DNA from 2 places in the Arthrobacter sp. BC5 genome. Region 2 is predicted to be linked to the other one. Evidence: predicted binding sites of a transcription regulator. Region 2 holds the regulator's gene; the other holds the start of a gene.
The links. The regulator LexA, encoded in region 2, represses DNA repair genes until DNA is damaged. The targets are predictions, from matches to a motif close to TCGAACANNTGTTCGA.

Region 1: AC1MFI_RS01960 (HNH endonuclease signature motif containing protein) is a predicted target of LexA. The motif match lies at 6,412-6,427, and genes of this name have one in related genera.

The regions. Positions count from the first base shown of each region.
Region 1 is NZ_CM155273.1:462,975-473,724, reverse strand. It holds gene AC1MFI_RS01990 (alpha/beta hydrolase family protein) at 1-761, opposite strand, end outside; gene AC1MFI_RS01985 (hypothetical protein) at 986-1,423, shown strand; gene AC1MFI_RS01980 (hypothetical protein) at 1,537-1,731, opposite strand; gene AC1MFI_RS01975 (nuclease-related domain-containing protein) at 1,891-2,805, shown strand; gene AC1MFI_RS01970 (hypothetical protein) at 3,001-3,921, opposite strand; gene AC1MFI_RS01965 (hypothetical protein) at 4,377-4,586, shown strand; gene AC1MFI_RS01960 (HNH endonuclease signature motif containing protein) at 4,583-6,400, opposite strand; gene AC1MFI_RS01955 (GntR family transcriptional regulator) at 6,594-7,478, opposite strand; gene AC1MFI_RS01950 (hypothetical protein) at 7,511-7,675, opposite strand; gene pdxA (4-hydroxythreonine-4-phosphate dehydrogenase PdxA) at 7,703-8,728, opposite strand; gene AC1MFI_RS01940 (four-carbon acid sugar kinase family protein) at 8,725-10,026, opposite strand; gene AC1MFI_RS01935 (2-keto-3-deoxygluconate permease) at 10,023-10,750, opposite strand, start outside.
Region 2 is NZ_CM155273.1:3,585,811-3,596,560, forward strand. It holds gene AC1MFI_RS16760 (DUF1844 domain-containing protein) at 1-223, shown strand, start outside; gene AC1MFI_RS16765 (MFS transporter) at 386-1,696, opposite strand; gene AC1MFI_RS16770 (SseB family protein) at 1,725-2,579, opposite strand; gene priA (bifunctional 1-(5-phosphoribosyl)-5-((5-phosphoribosylamino)methylideneamino)imidazole-4-carboxamide isomerase/phosphoribosylanthranilate isomerase PriA) at 2,576-3,334, opposite strand; gene AC1MFI_RS16780 (hypothetical protein) at 3,396-3,554, opposite strand; gene hisH (imidazole glycerol phosphate synthase subunit HisH) at 3,559-4,197, opposite strand; gene hisB (imidazoleglycerol-phosphate dehydratase HisB) at 4,194-4,811, opposite strand; gene AC1MFI_RS16795 (histidinol-phosphate transaminase) at 4,957-6,051, opposite strand; gene AC1MFI_RS16800 (LysM peptidoglycan-binding domain-containing protein) at 6,158-6,598, opposite strand; gene lexA (transcriptional repressor LexA) at 6,980-7,693, shown strand; gene AC1MFI_RS16810 (ATP-dependent DNA helicase) at 7,804-9,882, opposite strand; gene hflX (GTPase HflX) at 9,875-10,750, opposite strand, start outside.

The sequences.
Region 1 (10,750 bases), 620 kb from region 2:
ACGAAGTACTCCTCCAGCTGCTGCAGATGGTTCCGCATGGCGCCCAGCTCGGAGCCGCCCGGCCCGCCCGCGAGGAACAACAGCACGGGCTTGTCGACGTCGACGCCGCGCAGCATGAGGCCGAGGTCCTTGCCGCCCGACTCCACCGTGGTGAGTTCGGCGATGCTCCCGGTGGCGGGGTCCCCGTCGGCGGCTTCAATGGGGGCAGTGTCCGCCGGCCGTGCGATGACGACCGCGAGCCCGATGAGCGCCACCGCCGTGAGTGCGGCGACGGCGCGGCGAAGGTAGGTGGCGGCGCCGGCGCGGGCGGCTCCGTGGGAGAGTCTTCGTGCCATTCCGGCGCCGATCGCCGCCCCCAGGACCAGCGGGGCCAGGGCGAGGAGGGCGTGGAAGCCGCGCCCGACGATGAAGGCGAGGATGCCGTACGTGGTGGTGTGGACGCCGTCCACGGTGGGGCCGTCGGTACCGATGCGGGTGAGCTCGAAGACGACGATCACCACCACGGGGGCTGCGAGCATCGCCCACCGCGACCGGAGGACGAGCCCGGCGCAGGCGCCGATCAGCAGGCAGAGGAGCATCGTGCCCAGGGATTCGGCGGTGGTGAGGGGCCCGCGGGGAGTCCACCAGCCCAGCACGACACCGCAGCCGACGGTGAGTGCCAGGGCAATGCCGGTGCCGAGACGGCGGTCCCCCCAGATGCTTTCCAGGACCTTCCGTACGGGTGTGGAGGGCGCGGTGTCGGTGTCGAGGTGAGCGGGCATCGTGCGTCAGCTGCCTTCCGGACGGGGCAAAGCGGGCCGTGCATTCCTCTCCCAGCATTCCGGGAGGGTCCTGGACTGACTAGGGCCGAAGGTCCGCCGCCCTCGTCCATGCGGCCTCCCGGTGCCGGGGGACCAATGGCCCTGTCCATGCCATCCGGGGACAAGACAATGGAGGAGGAGATGATTCAGCCCGTTCTGCGGGCCGACCTGGAAGCGGGGCAGACATGAGAACGCTCACGAAGAACCAGCCACCATCCACGCCAATCCATCCCGACGGCGGGAGGCGGACTGGCCTCCGCCGGAAGATCGTCGGCGGATTCTTCCTCTTCACGGGAGGAATCCATCTGGGGATCGTCATGGCCGATCCGCAGTTGTATGCGGGTTTCGCCCAGGAGTCCTTCATCCCGCTCGTCCGGACGGCCTGGGACAGCATCTTCATGGCCGCTCCGGCGCGCTGGGGGCTTGCGCTCTCCCTGGGCGAGGCCACCCTGGGCGTTCTGCTCCTGCGCGGCGGCCAATGGGCCAAGGCCGGCTGGATCGGCGTCATCGCCTTCCATCTGGGGCTCATGCTGTTCGGCTGGGGCTTCTGGCTGTGGTGCGTCCCGGCGCTCGCCTTCCTGATCTGGGCCGCCCGTAAGGACTGGCAGGCGGCCCAGGGTTGAAGCACCTCTCGAAAGAGGGGTTCCCGTTCTTCGGGAGTCAGGCCGGGGACGCGCTGTCGCACTCCTCGCCGCCCGGACACGCCGCACGGCCAGGGCAACGCTCAGGTCGAGGTTCAGCGCTTCCCGGATGACATGCCGGCGATTGCGCCGACGACGAGGCCCACGCCGGCCCCGATGCCGACGCCGATCGCTATGCCGGGTCCACCGGCGATCGCCACTCCGATGGCACATCCAACTCCTGCGCCGAGAGCGATCCCGATTCCCGGGTACGACTCTTTCAGCAATTCATCCGCGCTTCGCTGTTCCATCGCTCGATCATTGTGGGAGCCGCACGTGCCCGGCAAGGGTCCTAGGTCCCGTTCTGCCGTCTCGAGGGCTGAAATCCTTGCTTACTCCTGCGCTTTTCCTTCCGCCCCTGGAATCCGGGCTCTCCTACGCTTTGAGGGGCGAAGCTATTGGGGGACGACGTGGAAGCAGGACAGGGCGCTGCCGAGCAGGCTCAGCGAATAGGTGAACGGGTGTCCCGGCTGGAGGCCGAGCTGGAGCGGGTCGAGGCCGACCTCGCGTTGGCTCGGAAGGCGCAACAGGCATGGCTCGTCGGAGCCGAGGGTGAGGCGCGGGTCGGCGCGCAGCTGAACCAGCTGGAGCTCCAGGGCTGGAGAGTGCTTCACGACGTGCACTGGCCCGGCCGGCCCAGGGCGAACCTCGATCACATCGCTGTTGGACCGGGAGGAGTCCTGGTCATCGATGCCAAGAACTGGTCGGGTGACGTGTGCCTGCGCGACGGCGAGCTGTACCGGAACGGCTACACGCGGAGACGTGAGACGGCGTCGTCGCTTGACCAATGCGCTGCGGTGGCGGCGCTACTCGAACCGCAGCATCGGAGCATGGCACAGGCATGGATCTGCCTGGTGGGACACCCCGAGCTCGTCGGCTCGACCGGCACCGGCGTGACAGTCGTCGGCATCGACGGGTTGACCGATGCGGTGCTTGCGCTACCTCCGGTTCTTGAGCAGCCATGCGTCAGCGCTATTCACGACCACCTGAAAGGGCTGCTGGCAGGGCCGACGAGTCCAGCGGTGGCGACGACAGCCCTGCTCGTTCACCCGAAGGAAGAATCACCGCTGCTCGCAGCTCGACGAGCGGCTGCCATGCCCTCTGTTCCTGCCGATCGAGCGGCGCCTCGTAGTCGCGCTCCCAGGCCTGCCAATCGACGACGTCGGACAGGCGAGCCCAGCTGCCTTGGTGCCCTATGGCGTCTTGTGCTGCTGGCCCTGGTGCTCTGGGCCGGGGCGGGAGCGCTGCAGCAGTTCGCCGAGTCGCTGTCGACGCCGCCCCTGCAACCGCCACCCGGCGTCGTGCAGCCCCAGGTGCCTGAATAGGTGACCGATGTGTGGCTCGGAGAGTGCTGGAACATCACCGCGCCCGCCTAGTCTCCGGGTACGACGACGCAACAGAGCAAGCCCGCCCTCAGGGGGCACTGTCCCCGATGCGGGTCCAAGGCCTGGCCGATCGCCTGTGGCATGGTTCCTCCCTCCCTGAAGGAGGAACCATGCGCGGGTGGTTCGGAAATCGGCTCAGCAGCGGTTGCGCCGCTGCTCTGCGGTCGAGGGGTTGTTGAAGCAGGTCTCCCCGGTGCTCCGCACAGCCGTGGTGACGATCGGCGCGCCGGGAGCTTCGCTCGTTACGACGAGCGGTTCAATGCCCTCGCGGGTCACAGTGGTGATCGGCTCTGCCGGCACGGTTGCCGTTGCGACCCGCTGGGTGGTTTCGCCATCGGTGACTGTCACTACCGGCGTGATCGGTGTGCATACTACGTCCGATTCCTCGGGCCCCGGCCGGGTACCGGTGGTGACGATCGGTGTACCGGGAACAACCGCTTCCGTCACCACCGGAGTCCCTGATGCCGTCGATTGTGTCGTCGACGTGCTGGAGGGGACGGGGTTGATGGTGTCCGCCCCGCGAACGAAAGCGAACGTGGTCGTGGTGGTGGTCGTGGTCCGGGTAGTCTGCGTCGTCGTCGTCGCCGTGCGTACGGTCTGCTGCGTCGTGGCGGTGGCGACAACCGTCTGGAACGTCGTCGTGGTGCACGATTCACGCTGCTGGGTGCTCGTGAAGACCGCCGTCACCGGCGTCGTCGTGGTGATCAGCGTCTCCCGCGGCTGGATGGTCGTCGTGACCCGTTCCTGCGGTGTTGTGGTCGTGGTGACGATGGTCGTGGGGGTCGTCGTCGTGGTCAGGACGGCCCGCTCGCACCTCTCCACCGGCTTCGCCGCCCGGTCGTCGTTGACCCGGCGGCAATTGGTGGTCGTTGGGGTCTGAGTGCTCCTCGGGGTTCCCCGCTCGGTGCGGGTGGTGGAGGTCGGCGTACCCGGAACGACGACGTCTTGGCTGACCGCGTCGCCGGCGTCGCGTTCTTCCTCTGTTACTACGGGAGTGCCGAGACGCTCGCTCTCGACGACGACAGGCCCACCGACGTTACGCTCCTTCGTCGTCACCTCCGGATCGGGCTGACGGACAGGGTCCGACGTATCGACCGTCACTGGATCGCCCGACGGTCGGTCCGTACTGAACGTGGTTGTCGGCAGACCGGAGGGAACGTCAGGTCCGACGACGACAGTTGTCACGGTACAGGTCTGGTTGACACCGCTGCCGGCTATCGTCCCGCCGATAGCGGTGCAGTTGGCCGCCCGTTCGGCGGGACCGGCGGATACCGGACCGGCTGGTGCAAGTGCGACGACGAGTCCGAGCGTGGTCGCGGCCACAAAGGAGGACAAACGCATGATGAACTCTCTTCTCCGTTGAAGATCCGCGTGCGCGGGGCCTCCAACCGTAGGGCTCCTGATCGGCCGGCGGCAACGATATCGATGCGGTTTTGAGAGGTTCGAGTAGCAGATGAGGGACATACGGGTGGTTGCTGCAGGTACCGAGTACCGACGGTGCGCCTATCCCGGTGAGAGCAACGCCTGGGGCACAAGCGCTCTCGAACTACGGCTCGACCGTGCCGGGGCGGGACTTCCCGCGCCTGGCCGCGCTGTACCTGGCGGGGCGGCTGCCCGTGGACCGGCTGATCTCGCACCGTATCGGCCTCGACGAGGTCAACGAGGCGTTCGACGCGATGCACCGGGGGGGGGGGCTGGCCCGCAGCGTCATCGTGTTCTAGTGAACGTCGACGGCTGGGGTGGCTGGGATGGCTGGGATGGCCAGGGTGGCTGGGATAGCTGGGATGGCCAGGGTGGCTTGGGTGGCGGGGGCGACCGTCGGCGAGTAGAGCAGCGGGGCGCTTGCAGCAGATCGTCCACGCCCGGCGTCACGAAGCTGCGCGTGGACGGCATCCTCCACCTGCCAGTAGGTATTTCTTCGGGGACTCCGATTCGGGTCAAGGTATCCCGGTGGAGTGAACCAGGGGATGCCGTTCTTCGATTCGACAATCCACTTCCCCTCGTGAATCACATGATGATGTCGCGAGCACAGGAGGACGCCCTGGCTGATACTCGTTGTTCCACCTTTGGCCCAGGGCGTGGTGTGGTGGGCCTCGCACCAGGTTGCCGGAATGGAGCAGTCCGGGAACGCGCAGCCCTTGTCCCTCGCAACGAGTGCCCGCCGCAGATGCGCAGGGAAGAGGCGTTGTGCCCGCCCGATGTCGAGGATCTGCCCCTGTCCGCCGAGGACCATCGGAATGATGTCTGCATCACAGGCCAGCGTGCGGATGCTTCGTGCGCTCATCTGCTGCCCGAACACGGCGTGGCCGGCACGTTCCATCTCGCCCACGAGGTCGGTATAGCTGATGGTCACCATGACCTGGGGCCGGTGTCCGCCTGCTGCGGGAAGCCTGTCGGTCGACAAAGCGATCCTGCATGCTGCGACCAGCCCGTCGAGGAGGTTCTGCGGGCGTGTCGCCCGGTCCGCATCGCCCCCACCGGCGTCAGTCGCACCAGCGTCGTCCCCTTCGCTCTGGCGCCCGCCCGTGGAGTACCCACCGGCGCCACCCTCTTCGTTCTCGGCGGCCAGCTCGTCGGCTTTATCTCCACCGATGGTCGGGTCCCCGGTGTTCTGAAGGGTCACCGGATCCCTCCTCGGATTCGTCGCGGTGTTCACGACGGTGACCAGATGCTCGAACTGCTCGTCGGTGGCGCCGATCTCCAGAAAATGCAGACCATTGCGTCTGCCCTTGAGGAAGACGCCCTGTCGTGCCTTGAGGACCTTGTCGGTGGGTTCCAGCCCGTCCTGGTTGAGCACACCCTCCCAGCGTCTCGCGAGGACCCGCAGGAGGTCTTCGTCCGATTCGACCGCTTGCCGCGTGAGGTGCTGCTCCATCGAATCGAGTTGCACCGGTGTTGCGAAGGACCGCACCCGTTGCACCGCCTCATGAACGATCGAAACAGCGCGTCCGCTGACCTCGCCCGCGCCTGCTGCAGCACCGAGGGTGCTCATCGACGCGGGAGTGGCCGAGCCGATTGCAGTGACCCCGGGCAGGAGGCTTGCCGCGAGCCTCAATCGGCGGTTCGCCTCGGTGCGGCTGATGCCGAGCCTGGCCCGCAGGAAGTCGGCACAGGTCCTGAATTCGGGGCGGAACCCATTATTGTTCCGCTGTTCGGCGCCTACTGAAGTGCTCGAGCCGCCACCCCCGGCGCCGTCCCCGCCGCCGCCCTCGCCGCCGCCCTCGGCGCCGCCCTCGGCGCCGTCGTCCTGCACTGGCGACAGGCTTTGCTGTGCCCGCACAAGGAGGGATCCATGGGCCTCCTGCTCCCCGGTGCCGGCGACGCCGTGTTCCTGCGCAGCTCGAGCGGCAACGATCTGGAGGTGATCGATGACCTTCGAGAGCTCTTCGATGTCCACGAGTGCTCGTACGACGTCGTGCTTACTGAGAAGAAGGTGACGCCTATTCAGGTCCTGCGCGAAAGCGAGCAATTCCCGCCGCGTCGACTCCAGGGAGGGACCGGTTCCCTCGGGATGCTCGAGCGGTGCGATGTCCATGCCTCATTTTATCGAACATGCGTACTATTCCAGAGGGTCCGGACTCTTTGTGGAGGAGAAGTCGAGCACTATTCCTCCACAGCCGTCGGCTGTCATCGCCGGTCGCGCCAGCGAGTCGGCCTACCGGAGAAAATCGCCGAGCCGTGGCGCCATCAGGCACGTCGGGATCGTACGGCCTGGATGAAGCCGACGATCAGCGCTCCGTGGTCGAGAGACCGTCCGCGAAGCGCAGGAGCTCGGCGCCCAACCGGCGGGCCTGGTCGGCCACCGCGTCGGGGGCGTCAACAGCAGACGACGACGGCGGGCCACCTGCCGAGGCCTGCACTCCGGGCTCCCGCTGGATGTCGATGTCGAACACCACATGGTCCGGGTGGTGCCACGTCGAGAAGACCTCCACGGGCCGCCCGTCCTGGTCGAAGCTCGTGCCCTCCAGCAACAGGACGGGCGACAATGCCTCCAGCTGCAGCAGTCTCAGCAAGTCACCGTCACCCGGCACTGCCCGGATCTGCCGCTTACCGGACGTGATCTGCACCCCGTACTTCTCACCGAGCACCGCGTGCAGGGACGCGTCCTGCAGCTCTTCCGCCGTCAAACCAGAAAAGGCAGGTGCCGGCAGCCAGGTGTGGATGACGGCGATGGGCACGCCGTCGGCCGTCCGCAGCCGCTCGAGCGCGAGCACCTGAGGCGTCCCGAGGAGCGCGGTGGACGCATCGGCGTCCTGCAGGGAGAGCGACCGCACCTCCGTGCCGACACTCGCCCCGGCGCTGCCGAGCTGGGCCGACAACCCGGACGTGCGGTGCACGAGACGGTGGTGCTCGCGGCGTGGGGCCACGGTGCTGCCGCGCCCGCGGCCCCGCTCGATCAGCCCTTCATCCGTCAGCGCGCCCAGCGCCTGACGCACCACGGACCGGGACACCCCGTACCGCACCTGCAGCTGCGCCTCGCTGGGCAGCGACGTGCCCGGCGGCAGCGAATGGTTCAGGATCTGCGCGCGCAGATGCCCGCGGAGCTGCAGGTGCAGCGGCTCGCCACTCCCCGCATCCAGTGGGCGCTCCTGTGGATCGTCTGGTCCGGTCATGAGAGGCTCCGGTTCACAATGCTGGTCGAGGACTACGTGTCGGCGCCGTCGGAGGACGGCGACGACGAAGCGCCGTCGGAGGACGACGACGCGTCGTCGTCGTGCTCCTCGAGGACCTTGCCGTCGTGGACCCGCTTGAGCTCGATGCCCTCGAGGTAGCTGGGCACGGGTGGGTCGAGGTCTTCGTCGCTTGTCATGGTCTCGATCCTAAATGTCGGGAGCAGCTACTTCTTCTGCGCTGTCCGCCAGACGTGGTCCCAGCCCGGCGCCAGCGCAGCAGCTCGCCGCATGGACAGGACCAGGCTCGCCTCGCGGGCGATGCCCTGGCCGGCGATGTCGAACGCCGTGCCGTGGTCCACGGAGACGCGCACGACGGGCAGGCCGACGGTGATGTTCACGCCGTCGTCGCCGTAGACCGCCTTGAAGGGTGCGTGGCCCTGGTCGTGGTAGCAGGCGATGACCATGTTCCACTTGCCCTTGACCGCGGCGGGGATGAGCGCGTCCGCGGGGATGGGCCCGTGGACGTTGATGCCTTTCTCGCGGGCGGCGGCGACGGCGGGGGCGAGGATGTCGGCGTCCTCGTCGCCGAACAGCCGGTTCTCGCCGGCGTGCGGGTTGAGGCCGGCAAGGCCGATCGGCTCGTCCGGGTTTCCGAGGGCGTCCGTGAAGGCCTTGACGAGCTCGATGACGTTGGTGGTGCGCTCGGGCGTGACGTCCTCGATGGCCTGCCGCAGGGAGACGTGGGTGGTGAGGTGGAAGAAGTAGAGGTCGCCCGCGGAGAGGACGAGGCTGAAGTTCTCCACGCCGAACTCGTGCGCGAGGAGCTCCGTGTGCCCGGGCCACTTGTGCCCGCCGGCGTGCATCGCGGCCTTGTTGAGCGGCGCGGTGACAATGCCCTGGACTGCACCTTCGCGCGCGAGGCGGCAGGCCTCGACGACGAAGCGGTAGGAGCCGTCGCCCGCAGCGGGGCTGAGCTCGCCGAGCTTGACGTCGGCCAGCGACGGGCCGGTCTGCAGCAGCTCGATGATGCCGGGTTCGTTGGTCGCGTCCTCGATCGAGGACAGCACGCGGACCGTGTCCGGGTCGCCGCCCACGTTGGTGACGCCCTGGCGCATCGCGGCCTCGTCACCGATGACGACGGGCCTGCACTCCTGCCGGACGTCGTCGTGCCCGAGGAGGGACTTCGCTGTGATCTCCGGACCGATGCCGGCGACGTCGCCGAGGGTGACGGCGAGGGTGGGGATGCTCATGAGGATGCCTCCGTTGAGTGGGCGAGGGTGGTGGACAGTGTCCGGGTGAGTTCGGTGACGGTGTCGAGCAGGGCGGTGACCGGCCCGAAGCCGCCGGCCTTCGTGACGACAATCTTTCCAGCCGCGGTGCCGCCTTCGACGACGCCGACCGGGATGCCCTCCTGGATGGCGCCGGTGATGCGCAGCGCCTGGGCCCGCGTGGCGTCGAGGACGGCGCGGGCCCCGTCGCCGCCGACGAGCACGAGGGCACCGACGGAAGCGCGGGCCAGGGTCTGCTGCACCACCGACGCGAGACTGGCCGCGATGGCGGTCCCGCTGAGGGTTTCTGAACCGCCGATCGCCTCGGGGGAGGTGATGACGACGACCCGCGGCAGGGACTCCGGGACCTCGAGTTCTCCGGCGGCCCACTGCGCGAGCCGGTTCGGCTGGTCGAGCAGGGACTCGTCGGGCTGCAGGATGCGGAGATCGGCCGGGTCCAGCTGGGATTGCAGGTGGTCGGTCTGGGCGCGGGCGACGTCGTGCAGTGAACTGACGACGACGACGATCCGCTGCCCCTGCGCTGCGGGTGCAGGTTCTGCTGCTGCGTGTACTGCTCCGGCGTCGGCCCAGGCTGCTGCCATCGCTGCGGCCAGACCGGCCGACCCGGCAGGGATCGCCGTCGGACCGGCGACGACGAGGGCTGCCGCCAGGGTGCGGAGGTCGCTGTCGGACGCCGCGTTGACGACCACGACGCCGCTACCCGCCGCGTCCCGAAGGGCCTGCGCATCCCGGTCAGCCGAGCCGCTGAGGCTGATCGTCGTCGGGCCGGGCAGAAGCTGCGAGAACTCGCTCGTCGGAACCGGCGTGACCGGGTCGCGGCCCGCGGGAGAGTCCTCGACCGGTCCGCCGTGCACGCGCAGCAGGCCGTCCTCGATCGTCCGCCCCATCGCCGGGTAGGCCGGGCACACGACCGCGAAACAGCCGGGGTGTTGCTCCTGCCATGCGTCGAGCGCTCCGGCCACCTGCGCCGGGACGCTGCCGCGCATCGTGGAATCGATCTTCAGGTACAGGCGGTCGGCCCCCGCGGTGACGAGATTCCTGATGGCGCTCGCCGTGGCCTGACGGGCGGTGGCGGGGTCCAGAGCGCGGGCGTCAGTGTTGACCGCCAGGGCGCTACCGGGCGCCACCGAGTCCGGGAGCAGTTCACCCAGCAGCAGGCGGGAGGACCAGCCCGTGCGGGAGAACTGGACCACGGAGTCGGTGGCGCCGGTGACGTCGTCGGCGGCGATGCCGACGATGGGGGCGGTGGGTGCCGTCACTCGTCGTCCCCGGTCCGGCGGCGCCGAGTCGTGGGTGCGGACGGATCACCGGCGGGAGGGAGCTCGGAGGCGGACGTCGGGGTGACCGCGACGGCGTCGTCGGTGTCGAGTCCGCCCTGACGCTTGAGCACCCAGGTGGCCAGGAGCGGGGCGAAGATCGCGGTGACCAGGACGGCGGAGGCGACCTGCGCCGTCGCGACCTCCACGAACGGGGAGAAGCTGGGGTCCGCAGCGGCGACGATGGCCGGCGTCGCGATCGAGTTGCCGGCCGTGGTGGCGGAGGCGATGCCGATCCCGGACTTGATGCCGCGGCGCAGGACGAAGCGGTAGCCGATGTAGACGAGGGTGCCGGTGATGAGGGTGGCGGCGATGCCCACGAAGATGCCGCTGAGGCCGCCGGTGATGACGTTGCGCAGGTCGATGCCGGTGCCGAGGGCGAAGGCGAAGAACGGGATGACGATGTTCGGCACGGGCCGCATGACCTCGGTCCACTTGGCGTCGAGGTTGCCGACGATGAAGCCGAGGATCAAGGGGATGACGGCGGCGAGGAGGGTGAGGAACGGGATGTTGCCGAGGCCCGAGATGCCGAGGAAGAGCAAGGTGAAGAAGGGGCCGTCGTTGATGGCCGAGGCCATGTAGGCGCCGCGGTCGCGGTAGTCGCCGTAGCGGCCGGTGAAGGCGAGCCAGAGGCCGCCGTTGCTGTTGTCGAAGCTGGCCAGGAGGG
Region 2 (10,750 bases):
CGAGGAGAACGCCGAGCAGCTCAAGGACCTCGACGAGGCACGCAAGCTGATCACGGCCCTGGCCGGCTTCGTCACGGCAGCAGCACCGGAGATCGGCTCGCAGCACGCCGGGCCCCTGCGCGACGGGCTCCGCTCCCTGCAGCTCGCGTTCCGCGAAGCCTCGATCATCCCTGACCCCCCGGGGAAGGGTCCCGGCGAGAAGTACACGGGCCCGGTCAACTGATCCGACGACACCCGGCCCTTCGGTCGAAGGGCCGGGGACGAGCCGCACCGGCCGGTGCGGCTCGTTCGCGTTTCGGGGTGTTCGCCGGTTGCCCCGCCGTCCCCGATCGCCGCCGCGCGGCTCGACGGCACCGGGTCGGTGCGGCAGTTCGCCGGCAGCCGGTCAGTACGGCTGGTTCGCCACCCGGGCTGCCTCCGCCGTCGCGGGGCGCCTGCCGAGGTTCCGGGCGGCGAAGCCCGCCGCCCCGATGACGGATGAGACGACGGCCACCGCGGTGAAGCCGCCCCACGGACCGGTGGCGTCGATGAGGACGCCGGCAAGGGGTGCCCCCAGCGCGACACCCGAGGTCAGGGCGGATCCGTACCAGCCCATCGCCTCTCCCCGGCGATCCTCCGCGACGAGGTCGGCGACCTTCTCGGAAGCCGCGGAGAGCACGGGGGCGCACAGCAGGCCCGCGGGAATCGACAGGAGTGCCAGTGAGAGCGTGCTGTCGGCGAAGGCCATCGGCAACGTCAGCAGCGCCATGCCGAGCAGGAGGAGCGACGGCGGGACGGGCCGGTGGAGCGCGCCGTAGAGGAGGCCTCCCACCACGGACGCCGCACACCACGCCACGAACACGAGGCCGAGCTGTCCCTCGTTGCCGGCGTGCTCGAGCGCGGCGACGATGCCGACCTCCGAGCCCGACAGCACCAGCCCCGCTCCCGCCGCAATGATCATCACGATCACCAGCGGAACCGTCAGCCATGGGAAGGCGCGCCGCACTCCCCGTCGGAGCAGCGAGCTGCTCCGCCGCCCCTGCTGGCCTGCGTCATGGGCCCCGATGAGGTCCGCTGCGGCCTCGCCGATCCCGGCGGGCGCGGCGGCCGGGACCGTTCCGGCGTCGGGCAGTTGCTCCGAGCGCGTCGGAGGGTTGAACCACATCAGGAAGAGACCGGCGGAGGCCGTGGCGAGCCCCACGAGCGTCAGTCCGAGCACGGTGGAGACCTGCGTCGCCAGGACCACGCCGACAGCCGGCCCGGCCATGAAGACGACCTCCGTGGAGATCGCATCGAGCGTGAAGGCCGTGCGCCGCCGGTCGCCCTCGACGAGGACGCCGAGCGCCTGGCGGATGACGGAGAACGCCGGAAGCGTGAAGAGTCCACCGACCAGCGCGGCGACCAGCAGCCACTGATACGGAAGGTGCGGCGCCACGGACCAGATGGCCGCTTCCGCGACGATGGACGGGATGAGCGCACGGCGCAGTCCTGCGGTGTCGATCCGCCGCCCCCGCCAGGGCGCGCCGACGGCGATCCCGATGGTCACGACCGCGGCGACGGCGCCGGCCTCGGCGTAGCCGCGGTCCAGCGTCTGGACCACGTGCAGGGTCAGCAGGACCCCTGCCGCGGAGTGCGGGAAGCGGGCGATCATCCCGACGAGCAGGAGCATCCGGACGGACCTGATGCGCAGGAGGTCCCGGTATACGGCGAAGTTCACGGACTGTCCTTCTCCGCCGGCGGCTCCGTCAGCGGGTGAGTTTGATGTCGAGCGAATCGACGCGTTCCACGAATTCAGTGAGGTCCAGGAGCCTGGCACGCAAGGCGGACACGATGTCCCGCACGGCCTGCGGAGGAAGTCCCCCGCGGAGCTGGAGATCCATGCGCAGCTCGGGGCCCGGTCCCCCACCGAAGGCAATGCTACCGTCGGCAGCCCGAGTGAGGACTCCCGCACCGGGCCTCAGCAGCACACCCAGGATGTCCTCCTGCCCGCGTGCGACCGCGTCGATGAGCGCGGCCAGTTCCTGGTCCTCGTAGGACGGCGTCCAGCTCGCCTGTTGGGCGAGGGCCCAGACGGCAGGACGCCGGAGGACGAAGGTCACCTCCGCACCGGGGTCGAGGACCATGAGCTCTGCCTGCTCCGCCGCCGCGGCGAGGGCGGCCCGTGCTGCGTAGGCGGCGACGGGCCGGGCGTCCGGGTGCCAGTGTGCCAGCGCCTGCGTCGACGAGAACACCGGCAGCGCCTTCCGTCCGTCCGGCGCCGTGAGGGTGACGAGCGCCATGTCGGCCTCCTTGTCGGCCTGCAGGCCGGATGCCGCGTCCCCGCCCTGGCTGAGCTGCGCGACGATCGGGATGAACACCCGTGCCGTCGTCAGCGCCGCGAAGACGGCCCGTTCGTGCGGGCCCGGCTGGCCCGACGCGCCGAGGAGCCCCGCCACCGCCGCAGCGAGCCGCGCGTCGGCCGAGCCGTCGTCGTCGTCGAACGCGTGCAGCGGGTTGGCCGGACCGGTAAGGTCCCGGCCCGCCCATGGCCGGCCGGCGGAGTCGGTGGTGTTGCCCGCCAGCGCCGCTGCGATGTGCGCGGGCAGCTGCCTGGCGGTCACGCGTCCGCGGCGGGAAGTCCTGCCACATCCAGCGCCTGGGGCAGGGTGAAGGCTCCGGCATACAGGGCCTTGCCGACGATCGCGCCCTCGAGACCGCTCGGCACGAGTTCGCGGAGGGCTGCGATGTCGTCGAGGCTGGAGATGCCGCCCGAGGCGACGACGGGACGGGAGGTCCTGGCCAGGACCTCCCTGAGCAGCGCGAGGTTCGGGCCCTTGAGCGTGCCGTCCTTCGTCACGTCCGTGACGACGTAGCGCGCGCAGCCGGCGTCCTCGAGGCGCTGCAGCACTTCCCACAGGTCGCCGCCGTCCTCCGTCCACCCCCGTGCCGCGAGGGTGGTGCCGCGGACGTCGAGCCCGACGGCGACGGCGTCGCCGTACCGGGCGATGGCCAGCTCGGTCCATTCCGGATTCTCCAGCGCTGCCGTGCCGAGGTTCACCCTGGTTGCTCCGAGTTCGAGGGCAGCGTCCAGCGATGCGTCGTCGCGGATCCCCCCGGAGAGCTCGACCTTGATGTCGAGGTGCTTGACCACGCGCTCGAGCAGGTCCCTGTTGGAGCCCCGGCCGAATGCTGCATCAAGATCCACCAGGTGCACCCACTCCGCGCCGTCCTCCTGCCAGGCGAGGGCCGCGTCGAGCGGATCGCCGTAGCTGGTCTCGCTGCCCGCTTCCCCCTGCACGAGCCGGACGGCCTGTCCGTCGGCGACATCGACGGCGGGAAGGAGCTGGAGGGTGGGTGATTCGGAGAAGGGACTCATGGTCTGCTTTCTTGCGGGCGGCGGAGGCCGGGATGGCGGGGCGGTCGGGAGGGTGGTCCGGCTATCCGCCGGAGAACGTGAACAGGTACGCGGCGAAGAGCGACAGACCGGCCAGCACGAGGAAGGCGATCCACACCCAGCGCGGGACCTTCTGGCTGCGGAGCGAGAACGCCCCGCCGATCAGGAGGCCGGCGACGCCCATGAGGACGACACTCAGCATCGGCTCACCGGAGGCCCTCGATCCAGTTCCGCAGGAGCTGAGCTCCGGCATCGCCGGACTTCTCGGGGTGGAACTGCGTGGCGCTGAGGGGGCCGTTCTCCACCGCCGCGATGAACGGACCACCGTGATCGGACCAGGTGACCTGCGGGGGCTTCATCGCCGGTTGGGTGACATCGAAGGACCAGTCCTGGACGCCGTACGAGTGCACGAAGTAGAAGCGCTCGTCGCGGATCCCGTCGAAGAGCACCGTGTCCTCGGGCGGCTGGACGCTGTTCCAGCCCATGTGCGGCACGACCTCGGCCTTCAGCCGTTCGACCGTCCCCGGCCACTCGCCCATGCCCGGCGTGCGCACACCGTGCTCCACGCCCTCGTCGAACAGGACCTGCAGTCCGACGCAGATGCCCAGGACGGGACGACCGCCGGCCACGCGGCGTCCGATCATGCGGAGGGCGTCGACATCCTTGAGCCCCTTCATCACGGCGGCGAAGGCGCCGACGCCGGGCACGAGCAGGCCGTCGGCGTTCAGGACGTCAGCCGGCTTGGCGCTCAGCACCACCTCGGCGCCGACGTGTTCGAGCGCTCTCACCACGGAACGGACGTTGCCCGATCCGTAGTCCAGGACCGTGACGGTGCGCGGTGTCATAGTGCTCCCTTGGTGGACGGAATGCCGTCGACCCGCGGATCAGGCTCGACAGCGGCGCGCAGGGCCCGGGCAAGGGCCTTGAACTGGGCTTCGACGATGTGGTGCGGGTCCCGGCCCGCGATGACCGTGACGTGCAGGCAGATCTGGGCGTGCAGCGCCAGCGCCTCCAGCACGTGCCGGGTGAGGGATCCCGTGAAGTGGCCCCCGATGAGGTGGTACTCCTGCCCCGCGGGCTCGCCGCCGTGCACGAGGAACGGGCGCCCGGAGATGTCGACGACGGCGTTCGCGAGTGCCTCGTCCAGGGGAACCGTCGCCTCGCCGAAACGGCGGATGCCCGCCTTCGTTCCCAGCGCGAGGCGTAGCGCCTCGCCGATGGCGATGGCCGTGTCCTCGACGGTGTGGTGCACATCGATGTGTGTATCGCCCGAGGACCGGATGGTCAGGTCGATCAGCGAGTGCTTCGACAGCGCGGTGAGCATGTGGTCGTAGAACGGCACCGTGGTGTCGATCGAGGACACACCGGTTCCGTCGAGGTCGAGTTCCACGAGGACACTGGACTCGCTCGTGACGCGCTCGATGCGGGCCGTACGGCCGCGGGCGGCATCAACTGTCATTGCATTCCTTCTGTGCGCTGCCGGTCATCCGGGCGCGGTTCGACGTGGTGTCAGGCGGGCTGGAGGTGGTGCACGGCGCGGCGCCTCAGGCGTCGTGCGCTTCAATTCTAGGAGACGTTTCCAGAGGGCGGACCGTCCGCGGGAGCTAGAGCAGCTTCTCCAACGCGGAGAGGAACGCCGTCGTCTCCTCCTCTGTTCCCGCGGTCACCCGCAGGGAGCCCGGGATGCCGACGTCGCGGATGAGTACTCCCGCATCCAGCAGGCCCTCCCACACGCGGCGCGGATCCTCGAGTCCCGAGAAGAACACGAAGTTGGCGTCCGACGGCGCCGGTGAGAGGCCGAGGACCTCGAGTTCCCGCACGATGCGGTCCCGCTGCACCTTGATGGCCTCGACGTTCGAGAGCAGGGTGTCCGCGTGGGTCAGCGCTGCGTTGGCCGCCGCCTGGGTGATGGCGGAGAGGTGATACGGCAGGCGGACCAGCCGGAGGGCGTCCGTGACCTCCGGTGCGGCCGCAAGGTAGCCGATCCTCGCCCCGGCCAGGGCGAAGGCCTTGCTCATGGTGCGGGACACCAGCAGGCGGGGTCGGCCGGCCAGCAGCGTCAGGGCACTCGGCGTGTCCTTCTGCGCGAACTCTCCGTAGGCCTCGTCGACGATGATGATCGCGCGGGCGGCCTCTCCGGCCTCATAGGCGGCCTCGATGACATCGAGGCCGAGCGCCGTGCCGGTCGGGTTGTTGGGCGAGCAGAGGAACACCACGTTCGCGGCGGACTCGCGGACCGCACGGGCCGTTGCCCCGGGTGTCATGGCATAGGCTGCTCCCCGCTCCGCCGTGACATAGCGTGTTCCTGTTCCGCTGGCCAGCAGCGGGTACATGGAGTAGGTGGGCGGAAAGCCGATCGCCGTGCGCCCCGGCCCGCCGAAGGCCTGCAGGACCTGCTGCAACACTTCGTTCGAGCCATTCGCGGCCCACAGCTGATCCGCCGTCAGGCCGTGGCCGAGGTAGTCGGCGAGGTTCTTCCGCAGCTCGGTGAACTCGCGGTCCGGATAGCGGTTCAGGCCCTGGGTGGCAGCGGCAACCGCCTCGACGATGGCTGCGTGCACGTCGGCAGGAACGCCGTGCGTGTTCTCGTTCACGTTCAGCAGGATGGGCACATCCAGTTGCGGGGCACCATACGGGTGGAGCCCGACGAGGTCATCACGCAGGGGAAGGTTCGCAAGGGCGTCGACGGAGGATGGCACCCCTCCAGTTTAAGGGATGCGGACTTCAGCGGCTAATACCGGCGCCGGCCCCTGGCGGATCACGGGCCGAGCGGCGGATCGGCCCCGCGGCCGGCGCGCCTGTCGCCTAGCCCTCGGAGGGCACCGAGATACGCTGGCCGGCCTGGACGACGGAGGTGCCCAGGTTGTTGAGCTCGACCATCTCCGCCACGACGTCGCGCGGGTCCCGCTCCGGGGCGTACTGGACCGCGAGGTCCCACAGCGACTCCCCCGCGGCGATGTTCACCTCCAGCGTCTGCGAGGACGTCGGCGCGGACTCGCCCGCCTGCGCCTGCGATGTCAGGAATGCGCCGAGGAGGATCAGTGCTGCCACGCCCAGGGCGATCGGGAGACCGACCAGCAGCAGCCGGCCCCGCCGGGTGAGGGTCAGGGGGCGCTGGGTGCCCCGCTGCCCGTCGTCCGAAGGTACGGCGGCCTGCGGGAGGTCGCGGACGCTCCGAAGGTTCACCCTGGAACGGGCGGGCGTGAACGCCCGCAGCGCCGTGCTGCCGTGCAGTGCTTCAGCCATTGCGTATCCTCTTTCCCTTCGAACATCCGATGCGGGCCCGGGGCCTTTTTCGAACATACGTTCTATTTCGTGTCTGCCTATTTCTAGCACTGACGAACGACCGTTGTCGAGACTCGGTCGAACATATGTTTGATAACTGCCCCGGACTGTCCTAGCGTGAGCAGGAGAGTGCACCACCGGTGGAACCTGCTCCCAAGCGGCGGGCGAACCGTCGATGTACCCCAGACAACCACCCGCCACTGACATATCGGCTTCCGGCCCATCGGGAGCGGATCGGCGGACACGACGGGATCAGCGTCCCAGGCGAAAGGCACACCAGTGGCGGAACCAACCCCGGCAATCCGGCAGGAATCGAACACCGCCGCCGTTGCGGCCGATGCCGTGCCCATCTCTACGGGCCGCGGCCGTCCGCGCGGCCGTTCCGTGTCCAAAGGGCTGACCGCCCGCCAGCTGACGATCCTCGAGACGATCCAGCGCTCGATCGCCGACAAGGGGTATCCGCCCTCCATGCGTGAGATCGGTGACACCGTGGGGCTTGCGAGCCTGTCGAGCGTGACCCACCAGCTGTCGCAGCTCGAGCGGCTCGGATACCTTCGGCGCGATCCGAAGCGCCCCCGGGCCATGGAGGTACTGCTGCCGCTGACACTGGCCTCCGAGCAGTCCGCGGATACGCACGGTTCGTCGCCGGCCCGGAAGCCGGCGGAGCACCAGATCGCCGTCGACACCGCCCTGGTGCCGCTCGTGGGACGGATCGCCGCAGGCGGGCCCATCCTCGCGGACCAGGTCGTCGAGGACGTCATGCCCCTGCCACGGCAGCTCGTGGGCCACGGTGAGCTGTTCATGCTGAGGGTCTCGGGGGATTCCATGGTGGATGCCGCGATCTGCGACGGTGACTGGGTCGTCGTCCGCAAGCAGCAGAGTGCGCAGAACGGCGACATCGTGGCGGCGCTGCTCGATGACGAGGCGACCGTCAAGACCTTCCGGCAGCGCGACGGCCACACCTGGCTCCTGCCGCAGAACACCCGCTACGAGCCGATCCTCGGCGACCACGCCAGCATCATGGGCAAGGTCGTCTCGGTGATGCGCGCCCTGTAGCGCATACCGGTCCGACGGCCTGGCAGCCGATCCGGGCGACGGCCCTCTCGGCCGCGCCGCCCGGGGATCGCGACGCGCCCGGCGGATTCCCTGCCCGCCGGGCGGACGCGTCAGCGTCCCGAGAGCCGCTCGAGGATGCCCGTGACCGTGGCGCGGTCCGTCGTCGCCCAGAAGGGCGGGAGCGCGGCCCTGAGGAACCCGCCGTACCGGGCGTTGGCGAGCCGGCTGTCCAGGACGGCCACCACGCCCCTGTCCCCCGCCGCGCGGATGAGGCGACCAGCGCCCTGCGCCAGTCTCACCGCAGCATGCGTCGCCGAGACGCTCATGAATCCGTTGCCGCCGTTGCGGGCCACAGCCCTGGTCCGCGCCGTCATCAGTGGATCGTCCGGCCGCGGGAAGGGGATGCGGTCGATGACCACGAGCCGGCAGGACGAGCCGGGCACGTCCACCCCCTGCCACAGTGACATGGTGCCGAACAGGCACGTGTCCGGCTCCTCCGCGAACCGGGTCACGAGCGCGCTGAGGGACGAGTCCCCCTGGCACAGGATCTCGAAGTCGACCTTCGGGCGCAGCGCCTCCGCCGCCTCCTCGGCGGCCCGCTTCGACGAGAACAGTCCGAGCGCTCCCCCGCGGGAGGCCGTGAGCAGGGTCAGGAGCTCCGCCAGCTGCGCGTCGGACGTGCCCCGCTCGGGCTTCGGAAGGTCCTTCGCCACGTACAGGACCCCCTGCCGGGGGTAGTCGAACGGACTTCCCACGTCGACCCCGGTCCACGCGGGGGCGCCGGGACCACTGAGGCCCAGGGATCCCGCAACCGGTCCGAACTCGGAGCCGATGGCGAGCGTCGCCGAGGTCAGGATCACGGTGTGGTCCTCGAACAGTCCTTCCCGCAGGCGCCCGGCGACCGAGAGCGGTGCCACGTTCAGCGTCGCGGGCGAGCTCTCGTCCGGCTGTTCGTACCCCGCGCCGGGCGTGAAGGTACTGGGGCGCGAGGCCCAGACCACCTCGTTCAGCTCCGTGGCTGCCAGGATCCGCTCCGCGAGCTCGAAGACCAGGGCCACGCGGGACCGGGCGACCTGCCGGCCGCCGTCGACGTCGGCCTCGGACTTGCCCTCCGTCTTCGTGTCGGAGAGCGCAGCGCGCGCCGCGTCACGGACCTGCGCCAGCGCCTGCTCGACGTCGTCCGGCAGGCCGCCCGGCAGCAGTCCGGAGGACAGGAGTTCGGACGCCGACTCGAAGGCCGCCGCGGCGGTATCGAGGGCCGCGGTGCCGATGGAGGCGTGACGCCGCAGCGCCGTGGCCGCGGCGCTCACCATCGAGGCCGACAGCTGACCCGACACGGCCCCCGTGACGCGGTCGTGGAGTTCGTGCGCCTCGTCGATGACGACCACGTCGTACGCCGGCAGCACGGCGAGGCCCTCGAAGGCACTGATCGCGAGCATCGCGTGGTTGGTGATGATGATGTCCGCGTCCGCGGCGGCGGCGCGCGCCCTCTCGCTGAAGCACTCCTGGGCCACGGGGCAGCGGGCAGCACCGAGGCATTCCATGCTGGACACGGACACCTGGCGCCACGCGCGGTCGCTCACGCCCGGGACGAGGTCGTCCCGGTCGCCTGTCGTCGTCTCCTCCGCCCACTCCCGGAGCCGCACCACCTCCCGGCCGAGCGCCGATGCGGGGGCACCGCCCGACGCGGGTGCCGGATGCGGTGCAGCGTCCTCACCGAGGCTGAAGAGGGTGTCGGGGGCGTCCTCCTCGGGGAAGCCACCTCCGGTCTTGTGGAGGCAGACGTAGTTCGAGCGGCCCTTGAGGAGCGCGACGTCGACAGGCCGTGCCAGCGCGGGCCGGACGGCATCGAGGAGGCGCGGCAGGTCCCGGCCGACGATCTGAGCCTGCAGCGCGAGTGTCGCGGTCGAGACGACCGACGGGCGGTCGCTGTCCATGGCGTGGGCGATCAGGGGCACCAGGTACGCGAGGGACTTGCCGGTTCCCGTACCGGCCTGGACGAGGAGGTGGTCGCCCGAGCGGATGGCCTCGCTGACCTGGCGCACCATCTCGTGCTGGCCGGCGCGCATCTCCCCACCCATCGCCCCCACGGCGGCGTCGAGCAGGTCGAGGGCCTGCCGGGCCTTTGCGGAGCGGTGCGCCGCGTCCGGCGCCGCGACGGCGGCACCGGACCTCGGGCTGTCAGTCATTGCGTACGTACGGCTCCAGCTCGGCTGCCAGGCCCTCCCGGACCATCACTTCGAGGCGCGTCCCGTCGTCGACATGCTCCATGCCGAGAATCTCCACGTCCTCCTCATGGAGGCGGCTGAGGACCTCGCCCCGCTCGTAGGGCACCAGGATGTCCAGCTTCACTCCGGGGCGCGGGATGTTCGTGCTGATCAGCTGGCGGAGTTCGGTCAGCCCCGCTCCCGTGCGGGCGGAGACGACGACCGACCGGGGCTCGCGCTGCCTCAGGCGCTCGATGACGAAAGGATCGGCGGCGTCGGCCTTGTTCAGCACGATGATCTCGGGCACCTTGCGTGCGTCCACCTCGGTAAGCACCGTGCGTACCGCCGCGATCTGTCCCTCCGGATCCGGATGGGACGCGTCGACGACGTGCAGGATCAGGTCGGAGTCGGCCACTTCCTCCAGCGTCGACCGGAACGCCTCGACCAGCTGGGTGGGCAGGGAGCGGACGAATCCGACCGTGTCCGCCAGCGTGTAGCCGATCCCGTCCGGTGTCTCGGCCTTGCGGACCGTCGGATCGAGGGTGGCGAACAGGGCGTTCTCGACGAGCACGCCGGCATCCGTGAGCCGGTTCAGCAGGGAGGACTTGCCGGCGTTCGTGTAGCCGGCGATGGCGACCGAGGGCACCTGGTTACGCCGTCGGTTGGACCGCTTGGTCTCACGCGCGGGCTTCATGCCGGCGATCTCGCGGCGCAGTTTGGCCATGCGGGTACGGATCTTGCGCCGGTCGAGCTCGATCTTCGTCTCACCCGGACCACGGGAACCCATACCGGCTCCGGCGCTGCCGACCTGGCCACCGGCCTGGCGTGACATGGACTCGCCCCAGCCCCT